DNA from 2 places in the Streptomyces sp. NPDC037410 genome. Region 1 is predicted to be linked to the other one. Evidence: riboswitches for the same ligand, from Rfam matches in the RefSeq annotation. Region 1 holds a riboswitch; the other holds the start of a gene.
What was found. Region 1 has a riboswitch for glycine ahead of gcvP (aminomethyl-transferring glycine dehydrogenase). Riboswitches for the same ligand answer to the same signal wherever they lie in the genome.

Region 1 (4,051 bases):
CCGGTGGCCTTGGCCAGCGGACGGATGTCGACGATGCACTCGTGCGCGACCAGCCCGTTCGGACCGGTGTAGAGCACCGGGTAGTGCGGCTCCAGGCGCTTGGCGATGTAGTTCGCGGCGAGCACGGCGACCTGGGTGGCGCGCTTGAGGCCCTCGCCGCCCATGAGGCGCACGTACGACCAGGAGATCGGCAGGATGCCGGCGGAGCCCCAGGGGGCGGCCGAGATCGGGCCGACGCCGGTCTCCGGGCCCGCGGTGGGCTGGAGCGGGTGGTTCGGCAGGTACGGGGCGAGGTGGGAGCGGACGCCGACCGGGCCGACGCCGGGGCCGCCGCCGCCGTGCGGGATGCAGAAGGTCTTGTGCAGGTTCAGGTGCGAGACGTCGCCGCCGAACTTGCCCGGCTTGGCCAGACCGACCAGCGCGTTGAGGTTGGCGCCGTCGACGTACACCTGACCGCCGACCTCGTGGACCTCGGCGCAGATGTCGGCGACGTGCTCCTCGAACACACCGTGCGTGGACGGGTAGGTGATCATCAGCACGGCGAGCTCGTCGCGGTACTGGGCGATCTTGGCGCGCAGGTCCTCGACGTCGACCTCGCCGTCCTCGGCGGTCTTGACGACGACGACCTTCATGCCGGCCATCACCGCGGAGGCGGCGTTGGTGCCGTGCGCGGAGGACGGGATGAGGCAGACGGTGCGCTGCTCGTCGCCGTTGGCGCGGTGGTAGGCGCGCACGGCCAGGAGGCCGGCGAGCTCGCCCTGCGAGCCGGCGTTCGGCTGGATCGACACCTTGTCGTAGCCGGTGACCTCGGCCAGGCGCTCCTCCAGCTCGGTGATGAGCGTGACGTAGCCCTGGGCCTGGTCGATCGGGGCGAAGGGGTGGATCTGGCCGAACTCGGGCCAGGTCACCGGCTCCATCTCGGTGGTCGCGTTCAGCTTCATGGTGCAGGAGCCGAGCGGGATCATGCCGCGGTCGAGCGCGTAGTCGCGGTCCGCGAGCTTGCGCAGGTAGCGCAGCATCGAGGTCTCGGAGCGGTGCGCGTGGAAGACCGGGTGGGTCAGGTACGCGTCGGAGCGCAGCAGACCGGCGGGGAGGGTGTCCTCGGTGGCGGCGTCCAGGGCCGCCACGTCGGCGGTGACGCCGAAGGCGCCCCAGACCGCGGCGAGCTGCGCGCGGGTGGTGGTCTCGTCGCAGGAGACGTACACCAGGTCGGCGTCGGCACGGTAGAGGTTCACGCCGGCCTCGCGGGCGGCGGCGACGACCTCGTCGGCCTTGCCGGGCACGCGGACGGCGAGCGTGTCGAAGTACGAGCCGTGCACGACCTCGACGCCGCCGGCGGTGAGACCCGCGGCGAGGATGGCGGCGTAGCGGTGGGTGCGCTCGGCGATCTGCTTCAGACCGTCCGGGCCGTGGTAGACGGCGTACATGCCGGCCATGACGGCGAGCAGCACCTGGGCCGTACAGATGTTGCTGGTGGCCTTCTCGCGGCGGATGTGCTGCTCGCGGGTCTGCAGGGTCAGGCGGTAGGCCTTGTTGCCGTCGGCGTCGACGGAGACACCGACCAGCCGGCCGGGCATCGAGCGGACGTGCTTGTCCTGGACCGCCATGTAGCCGGCGTGGGGGCCGCCGAAGCCCATGGGGACGCCGAAGCGCTGCGTCGTACCGACGGCGATGTCGGCGCCCAGCTCGCCCGGCGAGGTGAGCAGGGTGAGCGCGAGCAGGTCGGCGGCGACGGTGACGATCGCGCCGAGCTCGTGCGCGGCGTCGATCAGCGGCTTGATGTCGCGGACGGCACCGGAGGCGCCCGGGTACTGGAGGAGCACACCGAAGACACCGCGCTCGGCGACCTCGGCGGGGATGCCCTCGCTCAGGTCGGCGACGACGACCTCGACACCGGTCGGCTCGGCGCGGGTCTCGATGACGGCGACGGTCTGCGGCAGGGCGTCGGCGTCGACGAGGAAGACACCGTTCTTGACCTTGCCGATGCGGCGGGACAGCGCCATGGCCTCGGCGGCGGCGGTGCCCTCGTCGAGGAGGGAGGAGCCGGCGGTGGGCAGACCGGTCAGGTCGGCGACCATGGTCTGGAAGTTCAGCAGGGCCTCCAGGCGGCCCTGGGAGATCTCCGGCTGGTACGGCGTGTAGGCCGTGTACCAGGCGGGGTTCTCCATGACGTTGCGGAGGATCACCGGCGGGGTGAAGGTCCCGTAGTAGCCGAGACCGATCATCGGGGCGAGGACCTGGTTGCGGTCGGCGAGCGCGCGCAGCTCGGCGAGGACCTCGGCCTCGGTGCGCGCGGCCGGCAGGCCCAGCGCCTCGGCGTTCTTGATCACGTCCGGCACCGCGGCGGCCGTGAGCTCGTCGAGCGAGCCGTAACCGACCTGGGCGAGCATCTTGGCCCGAGCCTCGGCGTCGGGCCCGATGTGCCGCTGCTCGAACGGGATGCCCTGTTCGAGCTCGGAGAGCGGAGTGCGGTTGGCGGTCATGTACGGAGGCCTCCTGGTCGTCACGACCTGCGAGGGGCACCACGGCGCGGGTACCCGGACGGCCTCCCCCTCTGTCATTTCAACCTGAGAGTTTCACCGGCACGCCTCGCGGCACGCCGGCTTTCACCGTCGGTGAGAGCGGAATGCCGTCGGACATCCGCTCTGCTTTCCAGAGTGACCTCGTCCGCGCGGTACAGGGGCCTGAGAGATTCCGGGGAGGATTTGCTCCTTCGGCGCCCACCGGAAGATTTCTCCGGGGGACTCTCCCGCACAGGGTCGACAGCCACAACCAGCCTACCAGCGCGGTTGCGGCTTCCATCGCTCAAGTGGCCGACATCCCAGTTGTGCACTTTCGTAGGGGTGTAGAGCAGTTGCGACCAGTTGGAGGGACCGTGCAGACCGATATCGATCCGCGCAGCCTGATAGGCCGCAAGGCGTTCGACCGGAACGGGCACAAGATCGGAACCGTGGACGAGGTGTACCTGGACGACGCGACCGGCATCCCCGAATGGGCGGCCGTCCGCACGGGCCTGTTCAGCCGGGACGCCTTCGTCCCCCTGGAGCCGAGCGCCCTGCTCGACGACGGCCTCCACATCCCGTACGAGCGGGCCCTCATCAAGGACGCCCCCGACTTCGGCGTGGGCCGCCACCTCTCCCCCGAACAGGAACTCCAGCTCTACCGCCACTACAGCCTCGCCCTCCCGCCCCCGCCCGCGGACACCCCGGACCGGGACTTCGGCCGCCTGGCGGGCCAGGACGGCGCCTGAGGCCCCGGACCAGCGGCCACCGGAAGACCCGCACCGCACGGCCGGTGCGGGTCAGGCCGCCGCGTCGTCCCCCCGGACCAGCGGCAACGGTTCCGACGGCTCCAGGTCCGGGTCGTCCACGGCGAACGTCCGCACCCGCCCCGGCCCGGACCACGGCTCCTCGAAGCGCACCGTCACCCGGCCGACCCCGCTCCCCTGGACCCAGCCCGCCCCGTACACGGCGTGCCGCACGTCACGCCCGGGTGCCCACCCCCGCTCGGCGGTCTCGGTCGCGGTGGCAGGCGAGGCCTCGGCCTCCTCGGACGCGGCCTCCTCCGCCGCCGGCCGCTCCGCGGCCTCCGCCGCCGCCTCCGCCTGGGCGAACAGGTCCTCCTGCGTGTAGTCCGCGAGCCCGCTCACCCCCACCCCGAGGAGCCGCACGCCCCCCGTCGTGTCCACCGCCTCCAGGAGCCGCCCGGCGGCCTCCCGTACGACCGCCGGGTCGTCCGTCGGCCCCCGCAGTGTCTCGGACCGGGTCAGCGTGGAGAAGTCGTACCGCCGCACCTTCAGGACGATGGTCCGCCCCGAGTGCCCCGAGGCCCGCAGCCGCCCCACGCACCGCTCCGCGAGCCGTTCGACCTCGATCCGGATCCGTACCCGGTCGTGGATGTCCGCGTCGAAGGTGTCCTCGACGGACACGGACTTGGCGTCCCGCTCGGCCACCACGGGCCGGTCGTCGTACCCCTGGGCCATCCTGTACAGCGAGGTCCCGTGCGCCCGCCCGAGCAGCCGTACGAGCTCGTCCTCGCCCGCCTCCGCGAG
Region 2 (4,051 bases), on a different contig from region 1:
GGGCGTGCAGCAGCTGCTCGTACGCGTCGTAGCGTCCGGGTGCCACCTGGCGCAGCATGTGCTCGACCTGTCCCCCGGCCGCAGCGGTCGTGCTCACCCTGGGTCCCGCCCCTCTTCCGTCCACCACGTGCGTCTTCCAGCGACGCGGTCAGTTCAGCGACTCGGTCAGTTCAGCTTAAACAGGGGGCCGGTCACACGGCGGCGCGCTGGTAGAAGGGGCGCACCCGCTCCAGCATCCAGTCGCCGACCGGGTCCTGCGCCATGTCGAGCAGGATGAGGTTGACCGGCCAGGCGACCTCGACCCGGCCGAGGGCGCGGCCGAGGGCGTCCAGGGGCGCGGTGCGGTCGGCGCCCTCCCAGTGGGAGACCTGGACGCCGATGAAGAGCGCGGGTTCGCCGCCCTCGACGCTGGCGAGGGCGCGGCGGGCGGTGGCGACGGTGCCGATGGCCTCGAACTCGGCGGAGGCGGCGGCGAGGAAGTCGACCGGGTCGTCCTGCCAGTCGGGCTCGAAGAGCCGGACGCGGCCGCCGCTGGCGGGGCCGTCGAGCGGGGTGCGGCCGACGCGGCAGAGCTCGGCGACGGCGGGCGGGGGCAGCGGGACGCCGACGGTGCCGCCGGGGTTCACGACGATGCCGAGCTGCGGGGGCAGGCCGCGGGCGAAGTCACGGGCCGGGGCGACGGTGTACGACATGTGGTCGCCGACGCAGGCGAGGAACTGCTGCTCGGAGCTGAAGACGGGGACGAAGGCCGCGCCCTCGATCTCCATGGTGGCGAGGTCGAGGTCCTGGCTGTCGGGGCCGCCGCCGTTGGGCAGGGGCACCCAGACCGGGCTGCGGCCCAGCACCTCGACGAGGCGTCCCCCGGCCTCGGGGTTGCCCAGGGAGGCGGCAAGGACCTCTTCCAGCTCGTTGCCCGGCCACGTCACGTCCACGGTCGCGTTTCCCCTTCTCGCACGGCCTGCCGCACCGGCCGCCCGGCAGCACCCTAACGCCGCGTCGCCGCCGCCGCGGCCAAAAGGGAGGGTACGGGCGTCCCGGACCGCCCGCGGTCCCGCCCCGGGACACGGCCGGGGACACCGGCGCCGGGCGGCGCACCCTGGAAGCCGCGGGCCGCCCGGGGGATCGGCGGGGCGCGCGGCGAGGACCGGCTCGGGGCGGAACCCCTCAGGCGGCCTGCCGGAAGCCGATCCTGCGGAGGGCGTCGGCGGAGTCCCGGTCGAGGAGGGTCACCGAGGCGCAGCCGTGCGGCAGGCTGCCGGACTCGGCGGCCCGCAGGAGCCGGCCGACGGCCCGCCGGTGCCGCGCGAAGGCGTACGCGGAGACGCCCCGGCCCCGGGCGTGCTGGCCGGCCTTCGCGGTGTCCGGGGTGACGTCGAGGAGGAGCAGGTGCAGGGCGCGGCCGCGCCGCCGCGCCTCGCGGGCGAGCCAGCCCCGCACCCAGGACTGGGTGCCGCAGTCGTGGACGATCAGGCTCGCGCCGGAGCGCAGGGCGCGGCGCAGTCCGGCGTAGTGGGCGATCCGTACGAGGGGACGGTAGACGGCGTACGGGAGGAGGCGCGGCATGCGGGCCTCCCAGCGCTCGCGGGCGTCCTGGGAGTCGATGCCGCTGCCCTGGGCGGCGCGCTTCATCAGGGTGGACTTGCCGCTGCCGGGCAGCCCGGAGACGACGACGAGGTCGCCGGCGGCGAAGGTGAGGGTGCGGGGGCCGCGGCCGCCGCGCTCGCGCAGGTCCCGCAGGAGGCGGCCGCGGCTCCGGGCGCGGGCCCGCTGGGACGGTATGCCGGTACTCGCCGCGTATGCGCCGGTGTGCTGGATCCTCATCGCGCTCCCCCCTGTCGGGCCTCAGGAGAACCCGAGGAGACCCTTGCCCAAGAAGTGTAAAGAAACGGTAATGCGGCACAAGTGATTTGCCCCGCCGACACCGCGTGCGATGATGTGCGCGCCAGGCGCGCACAGTCGCCGTACAACCGCATACCGGCCGCTCGAATCCGCGCGGGAGAGTTCCGGACCGCCGAGCGCGTCCGGGCGCCGAAGGAGCAAGACCCTCCCTTGAATCTCTCAGGCCCCGTACCGCGTGGATGAGGCAGATCTGAAAAGCGGGACACCCCTGGGTGTCCCCACCCAAGGTGCAAGCCGACCACTCGGCGCCGTTTCGTCGGCGCCGGGATGCCCTCGGTGAACCTCTCAGGTTCCATGACAGATGGGGAGGACGTCCTCGCCCGTCATGTGTTTTCGTCACCGATCACGCCCTTGGGACCCGGGAGCCACCCCATGAGCACTGCCCCCCGTCTGACCGCCCTCGATGCCCTGCATCGTTCGCTGGGCGCGACCATGACCGACTTCGCCGGCTGGGACATGCCGCTGCGCTACGGCAGCGAGCGCGACGAGCACAACGCCGTCCGCACCAAGGCCGGCCTCTTCGACCTCTCCCACATGGGCGAGATCACCGTCACCGGCCCGCAGGCCGTGGAGCTCCTCGACCACGCCCTCGTCGGCAACATCTCGACCGTGGGCAACGGCCGCGCCCGCTACACGATGATCTGCCAGGAGAACGGCGGCATCCTCGACGACCTGATCGTCTACCGCCTCGGCGAGACCGAGTACATGGTCGTCGCCAACGCCTCCAACGCCCAGGTCGTCCTGGACGCCCTGGTCGCCCGCTCCGAGGGCTTCGACGCCGAGGTCCGCGACGACCGCGACGCGTACGCCCTGATCGCCGTCCAGGGCCCGGAGTCCCCCGGCATCCTGAAGTCGCTCACCGACGCCGACCTGGACGGCCTGAAGTACTACGCCGGCCTGCCCGGCACGGTCGCCGGCGTGCCCGCGCTGATCGCCCGCACCGGCTACACCGGCGAGGACGGCTTCGAGCTGTTCCTGAAGCCCGAGCACGCCGAGGGCGTCTGGAAGGCGCTGACCGAGGCGGGCGAGGGCGTCGGCCTGATCCCCTGCGGCCTGTCCTGCCGCGACACGCTCCGCCTGGAGGCGGGCATGCCGCTGTACGGCCACGAGCTGACCACGGCCCTCACCCCCTTCGACGCCGGCCTGGGCCGCGTCGTGAAGTTCGAGAAGACGACGAACGAGGGCCGCTTCGTCGGCCGCGAGGCCCTGGAGAAGGCCGCCGAGCGCGCCGAGACCGCCCCGCCGCGCAAGCTCGTCGGCCTGATCGCCGAGGGCCGCCGCGTCCCGCGCGCCGGCATGCAGGTCGTCGCGAACGGCGAGGTCATCGGCGAGGTCACCTCCGGCGCCCCGTCCCCGACCCTCGGAAAGCCGATCGCGATGGCGTACGTCGACGCGTCCCACGCCACGCCCGGGACCGAGGGCGTCGGTGTGGACATCCGCGGCACCCACGAGCCCTACGAGGTCGTGGCGCTGCCGTTCTACAAGCGCCAGAAGTGACGCAGTCGTCTCGTTCCGCGTCTCATCCCGTAAGACCCACGTTCATCAGTACTCCCCCGATCCAGGAGAATCAGGTCATGAGCAACCCCCAGCAGCTGAGCTACACCAAGGAGCACGAGTGGCTGTCGGCGCCGGTCGACGGCGTCGCGACGGTCGGCATCACGGAATTCGCGGCCAACGCGCTCGGTGACGTCGTCTACGCCCAGCTCCCCGAGGTCGGCGAGACCGTCACCGAGGGCGAGACCTGTGGCGAGCTGGAGTCGACCAAGTCCGTCAGCGACCTGTTCTCCCCCGTCACGGGCGAGGTCGTCGCGGCCAACCAGGACGTCGTGGACGACCCGTCCCTGGTGAACTCCGCTCCGTTCGAGGGTGGCTGGCTGTTCAAGGTCCGGATCTCCGAGGAGCCGAAGGACCTGCTCTCCATCGACCAGTACACCGAGCTCACCGCCGGGAACTGAGACCGGGCCCGAGACCCCCTAGGGATCGATTCATGTCGCTTCTGAACACTCCCCTCCACGAGCTGGACCCCGACGTCGCCGCCGCCGTCGACGCCGAGCTCCGCCGTCAGCAGTCCACCCTCGAGATGATCGCCTCGGAGAACTTCGCTCCGGTCGCGGTCATGGAGGCCCAGGGCTCCGTCCTCACCAACAAGTAC

Region 2: it holds a riboswitch for glycine, as region 1 does, so the genes downstream of both, gcvT (glycine cleavage system aminomethyltransferase GcvT) here and gcvP (aminomethyl-transferring glycine dehydrogenase) in region 1, are expected to answer to the same signal.

The regions. Positions count from the first base shown of each region.
Region 1 is NZ_JBVJWR010000005.1:394,357-398,407, forward strand. Features, by position in the region: gene gcvP (aminomethyl-transferring glycine dehydrogenase) at 1-2,483, opposite strand, end outside; glycine riboswitch at 2,663-2,762, opposite strand; gene ACZ7HT_RS11330 (PRC-barrel domain-containing protein) at 2,876-3,250, shown strand; gene ACZ7HT_RS11335 (DNA polymerase IV) at 3,302-4,051, opposite strand, start outside.
Region 2 is NZ_JBVJWR010000028.1:48,673-52,723, reverse strand. Features, by position in the region: gene ACZ7HT_RS33015 (enhanced serine sensitivity protein SseB C-terminal domain-containing protein) at 1-58, opposite strand, end outside; gene ACZ7HT_RS33010 (enhanced serine sensitivity protein SseB) at 192-932, opposite strand; gene ACZ7HT_RS33005 (AAA family ATPase) at 1,165-1,821, opposite strand; glycine riboswitch at 1,984-2,083, shown strand; glycine riboswitch at 2,085-2,210, shown strand; gene gcvT (glycine cleavage system aminomethyltransferase GcvT) at 2,272-3,396, shown strand; gene gcvH (glycine cleavage system protein GcvH) at 3,474-3,854, shown strand; gene ACZ7HT_RS32990 (serine hydroxymethyltransferase) at 3,887-4,051, shown strand, end outside.